DNA from 3 places in the Halomonas sp. I1 genome. Region 1 is predicted to be linked to each of the others. Evidence: predicted binding sites of a transcription regulator. Region 1 holds the regulator's gene; each other region holds the start of a gene.

Region 1 (7,120 bases):
CATGGTACACTAGCTGCCCTCAGGATTGGACGCGGAGAGCACGAATTGCGCAATGGCCCATCACTCGAACCTCGATGGCGCCCCCTGGCGGCTGCCCGTCCGGACATGAGCCCCGGCTGGTGGGACTGGCTTGCCACCCGGGACTCGCTGACCGAACGCTTGATCGACGCCGGCCAGCCGCGCCGCTTCCGGGTTCGGTTACTCGATCAACGCCATGGCTACCCGCATCGCGACGAGGCCCTGGCACTGGGCCTGGCGACACACCGCCTCGCCTGGGTACGCGAAGTGGCGCTGTGCCTCGACGAACGCCCCTGGGTCATGGCCCGCTCGGTGGCTCCGCTGAGCGCCTCCCACAGCCAGCACCGGCTGGAACGACTCGGCGAACGGTCCATGGGCAGCTGGCTGTTCCGCCAACCGGACCTCGAACGCGGCCCGATCGAGATCTGCGCGAGCCCGGGCCCCTTCCACGACGCCGAGGGCCCCTGGGGGCGTCGCTCGGTGCTGCGACACGACCGCTTGATGGTGCTCGTCCAGGAGTTCTTTCAGCAGGCCATGGTGGATGATCTTGGCTTGCCTTCACGTTAAGAAAACACTGATTTATTACTGCGCTCGATAGCCTGGCCGCCGGCGGTACTCGTGCGCGAGCCCGGTCAAATCCTCATTTACTATCGTGTAAACTGCGGTTATTGCGTTCCGGCGACGAACCAGTCTCTCGTTGCTCGCGACATAAATCAGCGCTTCCTTAGGCTAAGAACTTTCAGAAACCGACCGCGACAAGGCCTCCTCCATGCGAGAGAACCTGATGGATTCATCCCTGATGCGCCCTTCCGGGCTGGCCCGACTGCCCGACTTCCTGCACCTCACTCGCCTCGACCGCCCCATCGGCACCTGGCTGCTGATGTGGCCGACCCTCTGGGCGCTGTGGATGGCCGCCCAGGGCGTTCCCGAGCGCAAAATCGTGCTGGTCTTCGTCGCCGGCGTCTATCTGATGCGTGCCGCGGGCTGCGTGGTCAACGATTACGCCGACCGCCATTTCGACGGCCACGTCAAACGCACCCGCAACCGGCCTCTGGCCACGGGGAGAATCAGCGAGCGGGAAGCTAAGGGCCTCTTCGTGACCCTGGTGCTGCTCGCCTTCGCTCTGGTGTGGCTCACCAACCCCTTCACGGTGATGCTGTCGGTCGGCGGCGTCTTTCTGGCCTTCATCTATCCCTTCATGAAGCGCTATACCCACCTGCCCCAGGTCTTTCTAGGGGCGGCCTTCTCCTGGGGCATTCCCATGGCGTTCGGCGCGGTGCTCGGCCATGTCCCTGCCGAGGCCTGGCTGCTGCTGGCCGCCAACGTGGCCTGGACCGTGGCCTATGACACCGAATATGCCATGGTCGACCGGGACGACGATCTGAAGATCGGCATCAAGTCCACTGCCGTACTGTTCGGCCGCGCCGACAAGCTGATGATCGGTCTGCTGCAGCTGGTCACTCTGGCGCTGCTGGCCAAGGTGGGCCACGCCCTGGAACTGGGCCTTTTCTTCTGGCTGGGGCTCGCCGCCATGGCGGCGACCTTCGTGCACCAGCAGCGGCTGATTCGTGACCGGGATCGCGACCGCTGCTTCCAGGCATTTCTCAACAACCACTGGTCGGGCCTGCTGGTATTTGCCGGTATCGGGCTGTCATGGTGGCCATCGCTCGGCGGCTGACATCATCATGAACAGGCAGGCGACAAGACGCGACTGTCACGGTATTGTCATAAGGAAATGCTGTCATCGTCACCGACTTGTCATTGACCTTGACCATGAGGCCCCGGGATGACCGCCAAGACCGTACTGATCGTCGATGATGAAGCGCCGATCCGCGAAATGATCGCCGTCGCGCTGGAGATGGCCGACTATCACGTCCTCGAGGCGGACAATGCTCAGGCCGCCCACGCCATGATCGTCGACCACCAGCCCGACCTGGTGCTGCTCGACTGGATGATGCCCGGCACCAGCGGTATCGAGCTCGCGCGCCGCCTGAAGCGCGAGGAGACCACCGCCGAACTGCCGCTCATCATGCTCACCGCCAAGAGCGAGGAAGACAACAAGATCCAGGGCCTCGATGCCGGCGCCGACGACTACATCACCAAACCCTTCTCGCCCCGGGAGCTGGTGGCCCGGCTCAAGGCAGTGCTGCGCCGCTCGACGCCCCACGGCGTCGAGGACCCGGTGGAAGTCGATGGCCTGCTGCTCGACCCGGTCAGCCACCGCGTCAGCGTCGACGGCAAGTCCCTGGAAGTCGGCCCCACCGAGTATCGGCTGTTGCAGTTCTTCATGACCCATCAGGAACGCGCCTACACCCGGGGGCAACTGCTCGACCAGGTCTGGGGGGGCAATGTCTATGTCGAGGAACGTACCGTGGACGTGCACATTCGCCGCCTGCGCAAGGCACTGGGCGACCCCTATCAGCAGTTGATCCAGACCGTGCGAGGCACGGGCTACCGTTTCTCCGCCAAGGGCTGACGTGAGGCGGCTCTGGAAACGCGAACTATGGCGTCTGGCGGGACTGACCGCCATCGGCGCGCTGATCGGCTGGCCCTTCTCGGCCATCGGCGCCGGCATCGCGGTAGCCCTGGCGCTCCAGCTGGCCTATCAGCTGCGCCAGCTTCACGCTCTGCACGAATGGCTGGCCCATCATCCTCATGACGAACCGCCCGCCGCCTCCGGCTTGTGGGGCGAGCTGTTCGATCGCCTGTACCGTTATCAGAAGGGTCAGCGCATCACGCAACGGCGCCTGCGCGACACCCTGAGACGGATTCAGGAATCCTCCGAGGCGATGCGCGACAGCGTGGTCATGCTCGACCGTCACGGCGACATGGAATGGTGGAACAGTGCCGCCGAACGCATGCTGGGGTTGAAACCTGCCCATGATCGCGGTCAGCACATCACCAACCTGCTGCGCGATCCGCGCTTCGTCGATTATTTCCAGGCCCGGGACTACCGCGAGCCCCTGACGCTGAGCTCTCCCATCGACGAGCAGATGATCCTGCAGTTCCAGATTACGCTCTACGGCGACGACGAACGCCTGGTGATGGCTCGCGATATCACCCGCCTGCATCGTCTCGAACAGATGCGACGCGACTTCGTCGCCAACGTGTCCCATGAGCTGCGCACGCCGCTGACGGTGCTGAGCGGCTATCTGGAAACCTATGGCGACATGGCCGACCAGTTGCCCGGCCGACTGGGGCGAGGTTTCGAGCAGATGCGCAGCCAGACGACGCGCATGCAGAACCTGGTCAACGACCTGCTGCTGCTGTCGCGACTCGAGATCGATCAGGGTGGCCAGGACGATACGCCCATCGAGCTTGCCGGTCTGCTGGACAATATCCGCCGCGATGCCGAGGCGCTTTCCGACGGTCGTCACCACCTCGATGTCGAGATCGACGACTCACGCCGCCTGGTCGGCAGCGAGAAGGAAATCCACAGCGCCCTCTCCAACCTCGCCTTCAACGCCGTGCGCTACGCCGGGGAGCAGGCCCATATCGTCCTGCGCTGGACGAGCCACCCGGACGGCGCCTGCCTGGAGGTGGAGGACGATGGCGAAGGCATCGACCCTCACCACATTCCGCGCCTCACCGAGCGCTTCTATCGGGTCGACAAGGGCCGCAGCACCGCCACCGGCGGTACCGGCCTGGGTCTGGCCATCGTCAAGCACGTGCTGCTGCGCCACGGCGCACGACTCGAGATCGACTCCCACCCCGGCGAAGGTGCCACCTTTCGCTGCGTGTTCCCCGGCGAACGACTGGCCGCCGCCGACGACAAGGGGGATCGCCAGCGGCGGGCCTGATCCAGGGCATGTCCTGCGCTCGTTCAGCGCACCGGTGGAGCGGCTCGACCGGCGTCGGGTGTCAGCGCCCGGTAATAGCGATCCCACATCAACACCGCGGCGGCCACGGCACCGGGCAGCAGGAAGAGATTGGCCAGGGGCACCCAGGTGATCAGCGTCACCCAGCCCCCATAAGTGAGAGTCGGCCAGCGACGCGCCGCCAGTCGTCGACGCATGTCGGCGAAGCTCACCTTGTTGTTGTCCATGGGGTAGTCGAGATAGGTGATGGCCACGGTCCAGGCCGTGAAGGCGGCCCACAACAGCGGCGCGATCAGATTGATCACGGGGATCCAACTGATCACGAACAAAATCGCCATGCGCGGCAGGATATAGGCCAGCTTGACCAGCTCGCGACCGAGGGCATCGATGGCAGCACGTACCAGGCCGCGATCATCCAGGGGCGCACGTCCGGTGACCTGGATCTCGACCTTTTCCGCCAGGAAACCATAGAAGGGCGCGGCGATCAGGTGCGTCACCAGGGTGAAGGTAAAGAACACGATCAGGACCAGACTGATCACGAACAATGGCCATATCAGCCAGGAGAGCCAGTCGAGCCATCCCGGTACCATCGCCATCCAGCCATCCAGCCAGCCACCGAAATGGCCCAGCACATAGGTCAACATGCTCCCATAGACCAGCAGGTTGACGAGTATCGGCAGAAACACATAGCGGCGCAGTCCCCGCGAGTAGACCAGGCGGGTCCCTCGAGACAGCGCCGTGAAGGCATCCAGCATCGGTTTCACATCCTCGATCACGACGAAAACGGCCGCCGCTCGTGGCGACGGCCCATGTCTTCAGGCATGACCCGGCGAAGGCGGTTTCAGCGCTCGCCGAGCTCCTGATCGAGATCATCCGGATCCGTATGGCGGATGTCGAGTCCCTTGACCAGATAGACCACATACTCGGCCAGGTTGTTGGCGTGATCGCCGACACGCTCCAGGGCTCGCAGGATCCACATGATGCCGAGCACCGGTGAAATGGCGCGGGCATCTTCCATCATGAAGGTCATCAGCGAACGCATGGCGGTCTGATACTCGCTGTCGACCTGTTCGTCCTCCTGCACGACCTGCAACGCCAGTTCGGTATCGAAACGGGCGAAGGAGGTCAGGGCATCGCGCATCATGCGCCGAACATGCTCGCTGATGATGCGAACTTCGACGAAGCCGCGGTTTCCGACGTTGTTCTCGATCAGCTCGATGGCATTGCGGGCAATCTTGCTGGCCTCGTCACCGATGCGCTCCAGGTCGGAGGCGGCGCGGATCACCGCCAGTACCAGACGCAGGTCCGATGCCGCAGGCTGGCGGCGAGCCAGTACCCGTGTGCACTCGTCATCGATCTTGATCTGCATGTCGTTGACGGCGCGATCATTGTCCACCACCCGTTCGGCCAGGGAGGAATCGGCTTCGAGCAAGGCGCCCACCGCATCCTGTACCTGCTTCTCGACCAGGCCACCCATGGCCATCAGGTGGGTCTTGAGTTCCTCGAGCTCATGATTGAACTGGCGAGAAATATGCTGGCTGTGAATATCGCTGGTGATGTCCATCAGACTCTCCTGGGAGCAGGGCCATCAGGCCATGCGTCCGGTGATGTAGTTCTCGGTACGCGCGAGGCGCGGATTGGTGAACAGGGTATCGGTGGGGGCGTATTCCACCAGTTCGCCGTTCTGCAGAAAGGCGGTGTAGTCCGAGACTCGTGCTGCCTGCTGCATGTTGTGCGTGACCAGCACCAGGGTCAGGCTCGATTTCAGATTGCGGATCAGTTCCTCAACCTTCAGCGTGGAGATCGGGTCCAGCGCCGAAGCCGGCTCGTCGAGCAGCAGCACCTCAGGCCCCACGGCCAGGGTGCGGGCGATCACCAGGCGTTGCTGCTGCCCCCCGGACAACGACCAGGCGGAGGCCCGCAAGCGATCCTTCACCTCGTCCCACAGCGCCGACGAGCGCAGCGCCCACTCGACGATGTCGTCGACACGACGCTTGGGCATTCTGCCCTGCAGCCGCAGCCCGAAGGCCACATTGTCGTAGATCGACATGGGGAAGGGGTTGGGCGCCTGGAAGACCATCCCTACCCGTCGACGCAATTCGGCCACCGCCACCTCGGGAGCATGAATATCCTGTCCCTCGAGACGGATCTCGCCTTCCCACGCCACCTCCTCGTTGAGGTCATGCAGTCGATTGAGCGCGCGCAGCAGCGTCGACTTGCCGCACCCCGAAGGGCCGATGAAAGCCGTGACCCGGTGGCGCGGTACCCGCAACGTCAGATCGGCGAGCGCCGGCTTGTCGCCGTAGCGCAAGCCGAAGCCGCGAATCTCCAGACTCGTGGCATCGGGGCTGAAATCGATGAACGCGCCCGGCGAGGATCGCGTCTCCTGCATGACAGACATCAAGGGTCCCCTTGGCGCGACGGTGCCACCTCAATATTTCGGGAGGGTACCGTGGCGCGATCTCAAATGATGACGCAGAAATATTGCAGTCAGGTTAAGCACCAGAATCACCAGGACCAGCAACAATGCCGTGGCATAGATCAACGGCATCGCCGCCTGGACATCGCCGCCATGGAAGGCAGCATCGAAGATGTGGTAGCCCAGATGCATGAACTTCCTCTCAAGATGGAGGAAGGGAAACTCGCCATCCACCGGGACCTGGGGCGCCAGCTTGGCGACACCGACCAGCATCAAGGGCGCCACCTCACCGGCGGCGCGCGCCACCGCCAGGATCATTCCGGTCAGCATGGCCGGCGTGGCCATCGGCAAGACCACCCGGGTCAACATCTCGAGTCGGGTGGCACCCAGCGCCAGGGCGCCCTCGCGCTGGCTCTCGGGGATTCGGGCCAGTCCCTCCTCGGTGGCGACGATCACCACCGGCAGGGTCAACAACGCCAGCGTCAATGATGCCCATAACAGGCCGCCAGTACCGAAGGTCGGCGACGGCAGCGACGATGCGAAGAACCAGTCGTCCAGCTGGCCGCCGATGCCATAGACGAAGACACCGAGCCCGAAGACGCCATAGACGATGGACGGCACGCCGGCCAGGTTGCGTACGCCAATGCGTACCCAACGGGTCAGCCTTCCCTGGTGGGCCACCTCGTTGAGGTAGACCGCCGCCAGAACGCCGAAGGGCGTCACGAAGATCGACATCAACACCACCATCAGTATGGTGCCGAAGATCGCCGGCCAGACACCACCGGCGGTATTGGCGGCACGCGGTCCCTCGGAAAGGAAACGCCAGACATCCCGCCCCCAGGTCACGACCTTCTCGGTCACCCCC
Region 2 (7,120 bases), on a different contig from region 1:
CCCTCGGGTACGGCGGATCAGCCCGCGCTCGGCCAACCGGTCCAGGGCCTTGCGGGCCGTGATCCGCGAGACATCCAACGACTCGGCCAGGGCCCGCTCGGAGGGAAGGGCCTCGCCGGCCTGCCAGGCGCCCTCCTCGATGGCGTCTTCCAGCCGGCTCGCCAGCTGGTGGTACAGCGGCGTGGACAGGTCGGGGTCGAGTCGCAGTTGTTGAAATCGACGATCCATGGTCGCTCTCGTGACGTATCGATATAGGACCAATATAGACCAACAACAATACCAATCAAATACCACTTGTCTTATACCTTGGTCCCCCAACCCTCGCTAAACAGCGTGATGCCCCCCCCTCACGGTGGATCAGCCTCGCTGGATGGCACTATCCGCGAGGGCCCTGCGCCGTGATTGGCGTGGGCCGGCGGAATCCGTATAGTGGCTCCCTTATCCCGCCATTCGATCGTTATCATGCTGCAGAACAACTCGGCGCTTGCTCAGCTCAAGCAACAGATTCGCGACAACACGCCTCGAGTCGAAGGCGTGATCAAGGCCACCGAGCGTGGCTTCGGCTTCCTCGAAACCGAGGATGGCACGTCCTACTTCGTGCCACCGCCCGCCATGAAGCAGGTACTGCATGGCGACCGGGTCGAGGCCGTCCTTCACGAGGAAGGCGAGAAGACCTCGGCGGAGCCGGATACCCTGATCGAGCAGGGGCTGGAACGTTTCATTGCCCGGGTCCGCAAGCGTGATGGTCGCCTGGCAGTGATTCCCGACCACCCTTCGATCAGCAATGCCCTCAAGGCACGCGTCAAGCGCAGCCTCGACGAAGCGTCGCTGGACGAGGGCGACTGGGTCGTGGCTCGCCTCGTGCGGCACCCGCTCAAGCCGGACGACCGTGCCTTCTTCACCCAGATCGACGAGCTGGTCACCAAGCACGACAATCCGGCCGCCCCCTGGCGCGTGACCCTGGCTCGCCATGCCCTGGAACAGGCCAGCCCAGAGGCCGGTGATGACTGGCCGCTGCACGATGAAGGCCTTCAGCGCGAAGATCTTACCGAGGCGCCCTTCTTCACCATCGATGACGCCAAGACCCGGGACATGGACGACGCCCTGCGTATCGAGCCCCGGGACAATGGAGGCTGGCGCCTGACCGTGGCCATCGCCGACCCCACCGCCTATGTCGTGGAAGGCGATGGCGTCGACCTGGAAGCACGCACCCGCGCCTTCACCGTCTATTTGCCCGGACAGAACGTCACCATGCTGCCGGAACGCCTGGCCGACGACCTCTGCTCGCTGTGGGAAGGCCAGGACCGCCCTTCCCTGGCCTGCGCCCTGGATGTGGAGGCCGACGGCTCGCTCGGTGACTATCGTTTCTTCGCCGCGACGGTCCGTTCCCATGCGCGACTGGCCTATGACGACGTCTCCGACTGGCTGGAAGGCCAGGGCCAGTGGAAGCCCGAGGCAGGCATCGGCGAGCAGCTCGAAGCACTACGCGATCTGACCGAGGCACGAACCGCCTGGCGCGCCGAACATGCCCTGGTCTTCAAGGACCGACCGGACTACGTCTTCGACCTGGACGATGCCGGCAATGTGCTGAACATCCGCACCGAGCAGCGACGCATCGCCAACCGCATGATCGAGGAATCGATGATCGCGGCCAATGCCTGCTGCGCGCATCTGCTGGCCGAGCATGTGGGCCATGGCATCTTCAATGTCCACCGCGCCTTCGAACCGGAAAAGGCCGAAGCCGCCCGCGACTTCCTGGCCGACCAGGACATCGAGGTCGCGCTGGAAGCGCTCACCGAGCTGCCACGCTACAAGGAGCTCAAGCGAGAGCTGGAAGGGCGTGACGACCCCTGGCTCGATGCGCGACTGCGCCGCTTCCAGGGCTTCACCAGCATGTCCGCCCGCCCCGGTCCGCACTTCGGTCTTGGCTTGGCGGCCTATGCCACCTGGACCTCGCCGATCCGCAAGTACGGCGATATGGTCAACCACCGCCTGATCAAGCGCGTACTAAAGGGAGAACAGGCCCCGGCAGAAGCCAGCCTCGAGCTCACCGAGCAGTTGACCGAACGCCGTCGCCTGAACCGCATGGCCGAGCGCGACGTCAAGGACTGGCTCTATGTTCGCTACCTCGGCCCGCACGCCGAATCCGGCGACGCCTTCGACGCCGAGATCATCGCCATCAACCGCGGCGGCATGCGGGTGCGCTTGACGGCCAACGGCGCGACCGCCTTTGTGCCCGCCCCGCTGATGCACAGCGACCGGGACAAGGTGGTCATCGACGACAAGGAAGGCCGCATCCAGATCGAGGGCGAGGAACGCTTCAAGCTCGGTGACCCGGTCCGGATCGCCTTGACCGAAGCCCGCGAGGAGACCCGCTCGCTGGTCGGCCGACCCGCCGACTGAGCGAACGCCTCTCGCCCGATGCGACACGAACGGCGGCCCTCGGGCCGCCGTCTTGTTTTCGGCTGTCGTCGAACTGTCGTAAATGATGCCTAGGCTGGGGACAGGTATCGGCATTCCGGGAGGGTCCCTTGCATCTCGTCGACGTCACCATGTTCCACGCCCCCGCCAGCGGCGGCGTGCGTACCTACCTGAGCGCCAAGCACCACTGTCTGTCCATCCACGACAACATCCGCACCAGCCTGCTGGTACCCGGCGCCGAGCGCGATGCCCTCGGTGGCCTGCATACCCTGCCCGCCTTGCGACTGCCCCTGGGCCAGGGGTACCGCTTTCCCTTGCGCCGTCGCCCCTGGCAAGACGCCTTGGCGGCCATGTCCCCCGACCTGATCGAGGCCGGCGACCCCTATGTCACCGCCTGGGCCTCCCTGGAAGCCGGACAGCGACTCGGCGTGCCGGTCGTGGGGTTCTATCACTCCGACCTGCCACGCCTGATGGGGGATCGCTTTGGCGGCGCAGTGAGGCATCGGCTGAAAAAGTATGTGGCCGATCTCTACGGGCGGTTCGACAGCGTGATGGCCCCCTGCCGGGCCATGGCCGAACGCCTCGAGTCATGGGGCGTGGAAGGGGTACGAACCCAGCCCCTCGGCGTAGATCTGGAGACCTTCCGACCGGACCGTGCCGATCCAGACCTGCGCGCCAACCTCGGCCTGTCCGACCAGACCCGCCTGCTGGCCTTCGCCGGCCGCAACTCCCGGGAAAAGAATGTCGATGTGCTGCTCCAGGTGATGCAAAGACTCGGCTCCCCTTACCACCTGCTGCTGATGGGGCCGGGCATGCCGACCCGGGTTCCCGACAATGTCACCGTTGTGCCCCGCTGCTGCGACAGCCGCGAGGTGGCCCGCACCCTGGCCAGTGCCGATGCCATGATTCACGCCGGTACCCGGGAAACCTTCGGCCTGGTGGCACTGGAGGCCATGGCCTGTGGCTTGCCGGTCGTCGCCGCCCGAGCCGGCGCCTTGATCGAGAATGTCCCGCTGGGCGGTGGCATTCTCTGCGAGCCGCTGGATGCGGCGGACATGGCCCGGGCGGTAGAAGAACTGTTCCTCAACGACGTCGAAGCGAGTGGTCGGCACGCGCATCGTTACGTCGAGCGCCGCTTCGGCTGGAAGAACGTCATTGACGGCCTGCTCGACCACTACACGACCCTGACACCCGGAGCGGACGAGTCCGGCCTTTCGCGGCATGGCTGAGCGACTGGCTCGACCGCGCAGGGAACGCAGCCTGCTGGCCCGCTGGGGCTGGCTGGGGCTGGCCCTGTCCATGGCCCTGGTGGTGCCCTGGTTGCTGGGCGGCGAGAACGTCGTCGATGTCCTGGTCGAGTTCCCGATCGACATGCTGGGCCTGATGCTGGTCATGACCATGACCTGCTGGAACCTCAACGCCCTTCGTCTGCGTCTGCTGCTGGACGGCCGCGCCGGCCGACTCGGCCAGGGCGAGGCACTGGCCATCGAGATGGCCGCCAAGTTCGCCCTCTGCGCCACCCCCGGCGGCAGCGGCGGTGCCGTCACCTTGCTGGCCCTGCTGGCCAGGCGCGGTTTCTCGCCGTCGCGGGGATCGGCAATCTTCCTGGTCGACCAGGGCTGCGACATGCTGTTCTTCCTGGCGATACTCGGCGTGCTGGCAAGCATCTCGCTGGGCGGCAATGTGGTCTGGCCCCACCAGGGGCTGCTGGCCATCGCCATGCTGGGCCTGGTCGGTCTCATGCTGCTGGTCGGTCTGTCGATCCTGAGACTCCCCCGGCTACTGCGCCAACGCCCGAGCCTGTGGTTACGACGCCTGTCTCCCCGCCGTCGCCGCTGGCTGGCCCGGCGACTCATCGGCTGCCGTCGTGCATTGATCGCCACACTCTGCCTGCCACCCACCCGGCTGGCGGCCATCCTTGGCCTGTGTGCGGCACACTGGCTACTGCGTTATAGCCTGCTGTACCTGGCCGTGCTCGGCGTGGGCGGCCAGGTGGAGTGGGCCTGGACCTTCCTGACCCAGATGCTGGCCATGGCAGCCAGCCAGGTCAGCATCCTGCCCGGCGGTGCCGGTGCCGCCGAACTCGGCGTCGGCGCGCTGTTGATGCCACTGATGCCCGCCACTCAGGCCGCCGCCGCCGTGGTCGTCTGGCGGTTGGTCACCTACCATCTCTATCTGCTGGCCGGCGCGCCAGCCTTCGCACTCCTGATGGGTCGCTGGCTGCGGCACTCGACAAGCCCCTCCCGATGACGACTCGTAGTCAACGCCGCCTTGTGGCATCGTGTAAGCTAAAACGAAAGTAGCGGGTCTCAACCCGCCGATGACTACGCAGGGAAGCGCTCTCTTCTATGGCCAGATACTGGGGACTCGGTGGCAAGTCCACCCTGACACTGCTGCTGGCGTGTCTCGTTGCCCTCGTGCCCGCCTTGTTGATCGCCTGGCAGGCACTTGATGACGTACGACGCCACTTCGCCTCCGGCTACGCCGAGCAATACACGCTGCTCCACATGCAGCGGATACTCACGCCTGTCTCACGGGATCTGGCACTATCACGACGCCTGGCCGATTCGGTGGTCACCCGGGAATGGCTGGACAATCCGCACGACCCTGCCCTGCGCGAGAGATTCTTCGATGAGGCAAGCGGCTATCGCCGCCAGTTCAGTGGCGATGCCTACTTCATCGTCGACCACGCCAGCGGCGACTACTACTACAACGACGGCCAACGACCGTTCAGCACCGAACCTCGCTACCGCCTGTCACCGGACGACCCGGCCGATGCCTGGTATGGCGACGTCGCCGATGACATGGGCTCCTACAGCATCAATGTCAGCCGAGACCAGAAGCTGGAACTGACCAAGGTATGGCTCAACGTCAAGATCCGTCGCAACGGAGAGCTGCTGGGACTGACGGGCGGTGGCATCGACCTGGGGCACTTTCTCGATCGTTTCATCCGTGATAGCCCAGCGGGCATCACGCCGATGATCGTCAATGCTCAGGGCGAGATCCAGGCGCACCCGGAGCGGCAACGGGTGGCCATCGGCCGTCATGTGGCCGATCAGGACATGACCCAGCGACGCATCCAGTCACTGCTCGATGACGAGGCGTCTCGAGACCGACTTCGGTCCGCCCTGCAAGAGACACGGCGGCATCCGGGCGGCGTGGAGACATTCGAGGCGACACTGGAGGGTGAACCTCGCCTGGTCGCCGTCGGTTATCTCCCAGCACTCGACTGGCTGCTGGTCAGCGCCCTTGATCTGCGTGCGGCTCCCTTGCTCGGCGACCACTGGCTGTGGCCGATGACGGCCACCCTGGCCTTGATTCTGGCGCTCTTGATGGTTGCCTTTTCCTACGCGACCGAACGTCTCATTCTCGGCCCCCTGCGCCGACTGCAGCGTTCCGCGCGAGCACTTGCCAACGGCGACTTCGACCATCGGCTTCCCACCGAGCGCCACGATGAAATCGGCGAGTTGTCACGCGACTTTACCCACATGGCGCGTCGTATCGAGCGTCATACTCAGGATCTCGAAGACAGGGTCCAGCAGCGCACCCAGGCCCTGGTCCAGGCCAACAACGAAATGGCCGAAGCCAGGCGTCAGGTCGATGCCTCCCTGGAGTACGCCAGCATCATCCAGCGGGCCATCCTGCCAAGCCGCCAGCTACAGGCGAAACTGCCCGGCCGTCACGCCGTACTCTGGCGCCCCAGGGACAGGGTCGGTGGCGATATCTACGTCTTCCACGCCACCGATCGCGGCTACCTCATGGGCATCATCGACTGCGCCGGTCATGGCGTACCCGGCTCGCTGATGACCATGCTCGCCCGCGCGATCATCGACAACGCCATCCTGAGAGTGGGCCCCGATGATCCGGCCGCTCTGCTCAACGAAACGGATCGACAGAATCGTGCCACCCTGCACAGGGATACCCTGCCGACATCCATCGCCACCAACATGGATGTCGGCCTGGTGTGGGTAGAGCCCGATCTCGAACGCTTGACCTTTGCCGGCGCCAAGATATCGCTCTACGCCAGCGACGGCGATGGCATCACGAGTTATCCCGGCGGCAAGCGCGCCCTGGGGCAGAAACGGGCCATGACGTACCGCAACGAGGTGCTGCCACTGCGCCGTGATTCAACCTACACCCTGTGTTCCGACGGTTTCCTCGATCAGGCCGGCGGTGAGCACGGCTTCGGTTTTGGCAACACGCGCTTTCGCGACATGCTGCAACGCCATGCCCGTGCTCCCCTGTCCGACCAGATCGCCGCCTTCGAGGCAGAGCTGGAGCGCTATCGTGGTGAACTGCCTCAACGCGATGACATCACCATGCTATGTTTTCGTTTCCATGCCATATCACCGGCTCCCCCGAACAGCGAGCGATGACCACTCGACCGCATCCTGACCGAAAAGAGAGGAAGCGTCATGGATCTACTGAACCTGCGCGACACTTACCTGCAACAGCACATCATGCTGTGCTTCAACGGCCCGATATCGCGCAGCCTCATCGAAGAAATCGGCAATGCCCTGCGCAACTACATGAATACGCAGGAAACGGCACCTTCCGCGGCCATGGATGTCTTTGCGGTCTACATAGAAATGACCCAGAACATCCGGCATTATGCGCGCCAACAAGGCTATGACGATGAAGCCGCCACTGCCACGGTGGCCGTGGCACGTGACGACCAGGGCCATTACCTGGTCTCGGC
Region 3 (7,120 bases), on a different contig from region 1:
ATCTCGTTGATCAGGTTCTCGGGGATGCCGCACAGCCCGAAGCCGCCGGCGATGAGGGTCATGCCACTCTCGAGGCCGGCCATCGCCGCCTCATAGGAATCTACACGCTTGTCGAATCCGGCCATATCGGTGCCTCGATGATTGCCAGGGAATGGTGGGAGCACTGCAACGTTGTCGGCGTTCCGTCCTCACGAAACCTTCGTCCTGCAGTGTCATGGGCAAGCCATCTATTTGTTAAGTTTGTTTTTCTTATCATTTATTTGTTAAAACAAATAAATCACATCGCCATGAGGCGCCCATCATGACCGTCAAGCAGCTCCGGGCCTTTCTCGCCGTGGCCCAGACCCTCAGCTTCACCCAGGCCTGTGAGCGGCTTCACCTCTCGCAACCGGCACTCAGCCTGACCATCAAGGGACTCGAGGACACGCTCGGCGGACGGCTGCTCAACCGCAGCACACGCAGCGTGCGCCTGACCCCGGAGGGCGAGACGCTGCTGCCGCTGGCCAAGCGCCTGCTGGCCGACTGGGACAACACCGAGGAAATGTTGCGCCAACGCTTCACATTGCGACTCGGCAGTGTGGCGGTAGCCGCCATGCCCTCCTTCGCCGGAAACCAGCTCCCTGCCTTGCTGGCCAGCTTTCGCCAGCGTCATCCCGGTATCAATGTCACCGTGCATGATGTGATCAACGAAGATGTCATCGACATGGTCCGCCAGGGACGCGTCGAACTGGGGATTGCCTTCGAGCCCGAAGCCAGCGAAACGCTATGGGTCGACCCTCTCTTCGTGGACCGCTTCGTCGCCGTCGTGCCCGCCGATTCCCCGCTCGCCGACCGCGATGACCTCGACTGGACCCAGCTGTTGACGCAGGATTTCATCACCTTGCAACGTCCCTCCATGGTGCGGCGGATGCTCGAACGTCGCCTCGCCGATGACGGCATTTCACTGGCAGTGGCCTTCGAGAGCCATCAGTTGACCACGGTGGGACGCATGGTGGCCGATGGCCTGGGGGTCAGCGCCGTACCATCGCTGTGTATCGATCAGATGCACGAGCTCGGTGCACGCTGCCTGCCACTGCATTCCCCAATCATCGAACGGCCGGTCGGCGTACTCTCGCCGAGAACCGGTGAGCTCTCGGTGGCCGCCCAGGCACTGCGCAACGTGCTTCGCGATGGCGTCACGCCGCCGACGCTGGCGACCCCGGGGACCCGGCGCTGAATGCCATCGCCTGTATCACCTCCCCATGACGCGATCGACACGCTCAGGCTGCTAAGCTTGGGAAACGCTGAATAAATCGCCGGCGCCCGCCGCCCGGCACACGTCGTCCGAGACCCGATGAGAGGAACGACATGAAGGCTCCACTCTGGCAACCCTCCTCCGAGTCCATCGCTGCCACGCACATGGCGGCCCTGATGCGCCGCATCGAGGCCGAACATGGCGCGCAGCTCCGTGATTACGCTGACCTCCATGCCTGGAGCGTCGAACACCCCGATGACTTCTGGTCTCTGCTCTGGGACAGTTTCGAGATCGTCGCCGAGCACCGCGGGGAGTCGGTGCTCGAGGCTGCCGATGCCATGCCGGGGGCACGCTGGTTTCCCGAGGCTCGCCTCAACTTCGCCGCCAACCTGCTGCGGCGCCGCGACAAGGCACCGGCCCTGATCGCCCACGATGAGCGTGGACGCCGTCGCGAGCTGAGCCATGCCGAACTCTATCGACGCGTCGCCCGACTCGCCCGGGCGCTGCGCGACGACGGCGTTGAGCCGGGCGATCGGGTCGCCGGTTTCGTCCCCAACAGCGAGCACGCCGTAATCGCCATGCTGGCGACAGCAAGCCTCGGCGCCGTCTGGTCGTCCTGCTCGCCGGACTTCGGCTTTCAGGGCGTTCTCGACCGCTTCGGCCAGATCACTCCCCGGGTATTGATCGCCGCCGATGGCTACACCTGGAACGGCAAGCCCATCGATACCCGCCCTCGACTGGGCGAGATCGCCCGCGCCCTCGATGGGCTCGACAGCCTGGTGGTGTTCCCCTTCCTCGAGGAAAGCCCGTCGCTGGACGACATTCCCGGCGCAGTGGCCTGGGATGACTACCTCGACAATGACGCCGAGGAAATCGACTTCCTCCCGCGGCCCTTCGACCACCCGCTCTACATTCTCTACTCATCGGGCACCACCGGCACACCCAAGTGCATCGTCCACAGTGCCGGCGGCACCCTGCTCCAGCATCTCAAGGAACACCGCCTGCATACCGACCTGTCGGCCTCGGATACCCTCTTCTACTACACCACCTGCGGCTGGATGATGTGGAACTGGCTAGTGTCCGGACTGGCCAGTGGTGCGACCCTGGTACTGTTCGATGGCGCCGCCTTCGCTCCCGACACCGAGGTCCTGTGGCGAATCGCCGCCCGCGAAGGCATCACGGTATTCGGGACCAGCGCCCGCTACCTGGCCGCCTGCGAGAAAGAAGGGCTCGCCCCCGGGCGAGATCACGACCTGACATCGCTGCGCGCCATCCTCTCCACGGGCTCGGCGCTGTCTCACGAGTCCTTCGACTATGTCTACCGCGACATCAAGCACGACCTCTTGCTGGCTTCGATATCCGGCGGCACCGATATCGTTTCCTGCTTTGCCCTGGGGTGCCCGATACGCCCGGTCCACCGGGGCCAACTGCAATGCCGAGGTCTGGGCATGGCCGTGGACGTCTTCGACGACGACGGGCGACCGCTGCGCGGCGAAAAGGGCGAGCTCGTCTGCACCCGTCCCTTCCCCGCGATGCCGATCGGATTCTGGAACGACCCGGATGGCGAACGCTATCACGACGCCTATTTCGCTACCTTTCCCGGTATCTGGGCTCACGGCGATTACGCCGAGATCACCCCGGAGGATGGTGTGATCATCCACGGCCGCTCCGATGCCGTGCTTAACCCCGGTGGAGTCAGAATCGGTACCGCCGAGATCTATCGTCAGGTCGAGAAGGTCGAGGAGGTACTGGAGTCACTGTGCATCGGCCAGGAATGGGGCGACGATATCCGCGTGGTGCTGTTCGTACGGTTACGAGACGACCTGACCCTCGATGACGCCCTGCGCGACGAGATCCGGACGACCATTCGCGCCAATACCACCCCTCGACATGTGCCGGCCCGCATCATCCAGGTCGACGACCTGCCGCGCACGCTCTCGGGAAAGCTCGTCGAACTGGCAGTCCGCAACGTGGTCCATGGCCGCCCGGTCAAGAACCGCGAGGCCCTGGCCAACCCCGAGGCGTTGTCGCTGTTCGAGTCGTTGCCCGAGTTGCGCGACTGATCCGCCGTACCCCGGGGCAGGGCTATCGTCGTCAAGCGTTGTCGCTCGGGCTGCCCCAACGGCGATCGCCCTACCTCTCGGGGATCTCGCCTGGCGACCAGGCACATTCTCCATTAGCATTGCGGGCTGATGACGCTCATGGAGGTAACCGGCATGTCGACCCTGAAAGGGATCGTCAGCCTGCTGCTGCTGACTCTCAACACCCTGTTCTGGGCGATGCCGCTGGTCGCGCTCACCCTGCTCAAGCTCGTCACCCCGGGGCGCCCCTTGCGAAGGCGGGTACTCGCGGGGCTCAATGCCGTCGCCCGCTGGTGGCTGGACGTCAACCTCTGGTGGATGCGCCGCTGGCTGTCACCCCGTCTGGATCTTGAGCTGCCCGACGGTCTGAGTCGCGACGACTGGTGGCTGGTGCTTTCCAACCATCGCAGCTGGACCGATATCTTCGTGTTGCTGATGGCCCTGCATCGGCGCATCCCCATGCCGCACTTCTTCGTCAAGCGCCAGTTGATCTGGATCCCCGTCGTCGGACTGGCCTTCTGGGCCCTGGAGTTTCCGATGCTCAGGCGCCTGACCCGGGAACAACGCGAACGTCACCCTCACCTGGCGCGCCGCGATCGCGAAGCCACCGAGCGCATGTGTCGCCATGCCCGAGAGCGCCCCATCGCCATCTACAACTTCGTCGAAGGCACCCGGTTCACGCCTGCCAAGCATGCCGCCCGTCATAGCCCTTACCGGCACCTGCTCCCGCCCAGGGCCGGCGGCATCGCCCAGGTCGTCGGCTTGCTCGGCAACCGGCTCGGCGGCATCCTCGATGTCACCTTGAGCTACGATACCCCCGACCCGCACTTCTGGCGATTCCTGTGCGGCCAGGAGGGGCTCATCCACCTCCGGGCACGCCATCTCTCGGTGCCCGACTGGATGCAGACCGGCGACTATCACCAAGACTCGAACTACAAGGAACGCTTCCACTCATGGCTCAACGCCCTGTGGCAGGCAAAGGACGCCGCCCTCGATTCGCGCTGATACTGCTGTTCACCCTGTTGGCCGGCTGCGCCGGCCAGCCTTCGACATCGAACGACGCCAGCGACGCGACCCGCGGCGCCCATGCCGGCATCGCCGGCGAGTGGGTCTCCATCCGCCGCGGCGACACCCTGGGCAGCATTGCCCAGCGTGCCGAGGTCCCGCTCGTCAGGCTGCAACGCTTCAATCCGGGTATCGACCCGCGGGGACTGGCTGTCGGTCAACGCGTCCTCGTGCCCGGCCAACGAGAACGCGCTCCCTCCGGGGGCCCCTATCGCTATCAGATACGTCCCGGCGATACCTTTACCTCGGTGGCACGTCGCTTCGGCGCCGTCCCGGAGCGCGTGGTCGCGGCAAATGCCGGCGTCACCCCCACCGACCTCAAGGTCGGCCAATTGATCCAGGTCCCCCTTGGTGACACCGCTTCCTCGAGCGGCAGCACGGCATCGAACCCGCCACCCACGACGCCGGCTCGCCTGCCCGACCCCGGCACCATGCCCGATGACGCCAAGGGGTGGCCCTGGCCACTCGACGACTATGACGTGACGCGGCGTTTCGGCAAGGATGCCCACGGGACCCTGCAACCCATGTTGCTGGCCACCGGCGAGTCGGCGCGCGCCAAGGCCGTGGCCGATGGGCAAGTGCGTTTCGCCGACAGCATGCGCCAGCTCGGCCAGGTCGTCATCGTCCATCACCCGGGCAACTTGCAGAGCGTGTATGCCCGATGCGATCGGCTGTTCGTCGACAGCGGTCAGGACGTCGACCGCGGTACCCCGCTATGCGTCGTCGCAAAGGCCGACAGCGGTCGCCACGAGCTGCTGTTCGACATGCGCCACGGTGGCAAGCCGATGGACCCCCTCGAAGTACTGCGCTGAAGGCGGCCGCGTCATCGGCTCTTCATCTTGCTGTCGCCCGGCTGTCATCGACACCGGGCATGGTCGGTGCCAAAGGACGCCATTCCGGCGCCGGACGGCACGAGGATCGACATGCGCATCTGCCTGGTCAGCGAAACCTGGTCACCGGATATCAACGGTGTCGCCCATACCCTGAACCAATTGAGCGCCGAGCTGCTGAGGCGCAACGCGACCCTGCAGCTGGTACGCCCCGCCCCCGCCGGGCCGAAGCACCCGGCCGACGGCATGAGTGCCGAACTTCAGGTCAGGGGATTCTCGATGCCGGGGTATCGCGAGGTGCGTCTCGGCTTGCCGGCGGGCCGGCGCCTGCAGCGCTTCTGGACGGAAACGCGCCCCGACGTCATCTATGTGGCCACCGAGGGACCTCTGGGCTGGTCAGCACTGCGCACGGCCGAACGGCTCGACATCCCCGTCGTCAGTGGCTGGCACACCAACTTCGATCACTACTGCCGCGACTACGGCATCGGCTGGCTTTCACCACTGGTCACACGACGCCTGCGCCATTTCCACAATCGCTGTGCCGGCACCCTGGTGCCGACGCACCGACAGGCCTCGGAGCTGACCTCGAAGGGGTTCGAGAATGTCCGCGTCATGGCGCGAGGCATCGACGGCGAGGCCTTTTCGCCGGCACATCGCAGCCCCGACCTTCGCGAAAGCTGGCGCAGCGACGAGCACCGACCGGTAGCCCTCTACGTCGGCCGGCTGGCGCCGGAGAAGAACCTCGACCTGCTGCGCGATACCTTCGCCGCCATGCTGGCGGCCCGGCCCGAAATGAGCATCGTGGTGGTCGGTGATGGCCCGGGCCGAAGCAGCATGGAAAAAGCCCTGCCCGATGTCCACTTCACCGGTTTCATCGACCCGCAGAGCCTGGCTCGGCACTATGCCAGCGCCGATCTCTTCATCTTCCCGTCGATCTCCGAGACATGGGGCAATGTGGTGCTCGAGGCCATGGCCAGCGGCCTGGCCGTCATCGCCTTTCGCCATGCCGCCGGGGCCGAACTCATCAACGACGACATCAACGGCGTCAGCCTGACCGTCGGCGACGATGACGGCTTCCGTGACGCCGCCGTTGCCCTCAGCCAGCAGCCGGCACGCTACGCTCGGCTGGGCCGGGCGGCCCGTGAACGGGCGCTGCAATACCGTTGGCCCGCCATCACCGACGACTTCCTCGCCGCACTGAACCTCGCCCGGGAGGTGTCCGATGAGACCACGCACCCCTGCCGTGTTTGAACGGCTCGACCTGCTGGAATGGCAACTCTGCCAATGGATGGCCGGTTTCAGCATCTATCGACGTTGGCTGGCGACCTTGAGGCTGGCCAGCCGGGCCGGAGACTGGTCGCTCTGGGTGGGACTGATACTGCTGCAGCCCCTGTTCCATGACGGGCCGGCAGGCTGGCGCCTGATGGCCCAGTACGTCATCACGGCTCTGGCCGCCATCGCCTTCTATCGACTGGTCAAGACCCGGCTGTGTCGCGAGCGCCCTTTCATCACCTTTCGCACCATTGCCTGCAATGAACCGGCCCGGGACCGCTACAGCTTTCCCAGCGGTCATACCATGCATGCGGTCATGTTTCTGGCACTGACCGCCATGCATACTCCCTGGCTCGCCCCCTGGCTGCTGCCGATCGTTTCCTTGATCGCCATTTCACGCGTCGGACTCGGCCTGCACTACATCAGCGATGTCCTCGCCGGTGCCGCCATCGGTTACGCCTTTGCGATGGGTAGCCTGCACCTGGCCGGCTGAGGCACGCCGTGGCATGCTGAGCGCATGTCACGCTTGCTCCATGAAAGTGGCGGCGAGATCCTGCTGGATTCGCCGCCGCTGATCCGTCATGCGGCGTTGCTGGACGATGCCGATGCCACGACGGCCCTGCATCGTCTCGACGCCG

Evidence for each region. The regulator PhoB, encoded in region 1, activates phosphate uptake and scavenging genes when phosphate is short. The targets are predictions, from matches to a motif close to TGTCATANNNNTGTCANA.
Region 2: the regulator PhoB is predicted to act here: its motif matches at 2,467-2,484, upstream of RSO41_RS05710 (glycosyltransferase family 1 protein).
Region 3: the regulator PhoB is predicted to act here: its motif matches at 5,224-5,241, upstream of RSO41_RS03775 (glycosyltransferase family 1 protein).

What each region holds. Positions count from the first base shown of each region.
Region 1 is NZ_JAVXUS010000001.1:289,520-296,639, forward strand. Features, by position in the region: gene RSO41_RS01340 (chorismate--pyruvate lyase family protein) at 106-585, shown strand; gene ubiA (4-hydroxybenzoate octaprenyltransferase) at 803-1,696, shown strand; gene phoB (phosphate regulon transcriptional regulator PhoB) at 1,805-2,494, shown strand; gene phoR (phosphate regulon sensor histidine kinase PhoR) at 2,496-3,818, shown strand; gene cysZ (sulfate transporter CysZ) at 3,842-4,591, opposite strand; gene phoU (phosphate signaling complex protein PhoU) at 4,678-5,400, opposite strand; gene pstB (phosphate ABC transporter ATP-binding protein PstB) at 5,425-6,237, opposite strand; gene pstA (phosphate ABC transporter permease PstA) at 6,268-7,120, opposite strand, start outside.
Region 2 is NZ_JAVXUS010000003.1:51,135-58,254, forward strand. Features, by position in the region: gene RSO41_RS05700 (GntR family transcriptional regulator) at 1-228, opposite strand, end outside; gene RSO41_RS05705 (exoribonuclease II) at 463-2,403, shown strand; gene RSO41_RS05710 (glycosyltransferase family 1 protein) at 2,532-3,650, shown strand; gene RSO41_RS05715 (lysylphosphatidylglycerol synthase transmembrane domain-containing protein) at 3,643-4,671, shown strand; gene siaA (biofilm regulation protein phosphatase SiaA) at 4,770-6,797, shown strand; gene siaB (biofilm regulation protein kinase SiaB) at 6,837-7,120, shown strand, end outside.
Region 3 is NZ_JAVXUS010000002.1:154,360-161,479, forward strand. Features, by position in the region: gene RSO41_RS03750 (CoA transferase subunit A) at 1-125, opposite strand, end outside; gene RSO41_RS03755 (LysR family transcriptional regulator) at 302-1,216, shown strand; gene RSO41_RS03760 (acetoacetate--CoA ligase) at 1,348-3,297, shown strand; gene RSO41_RS03765 (acetyltransferase) at 3,451-4,320, shown strand; gene RSO41_RS03770 (murein hydrolase activator EnvC family protein) at 4,269-5,192, shown strand; gene RSO41_RS03775 (glycosyltransferase family 1 protein) at 5,304-6,461, shown strand; gene RSO41_RS03780 (phosphatase PAP2 family protein) at 6,433-6,975, shown strand; gene RSO41_RS03785 (alpha-ketoglutarate-dependent dioxygenase AlkB family protein) at 7,000-7,120, shown strand, end outside.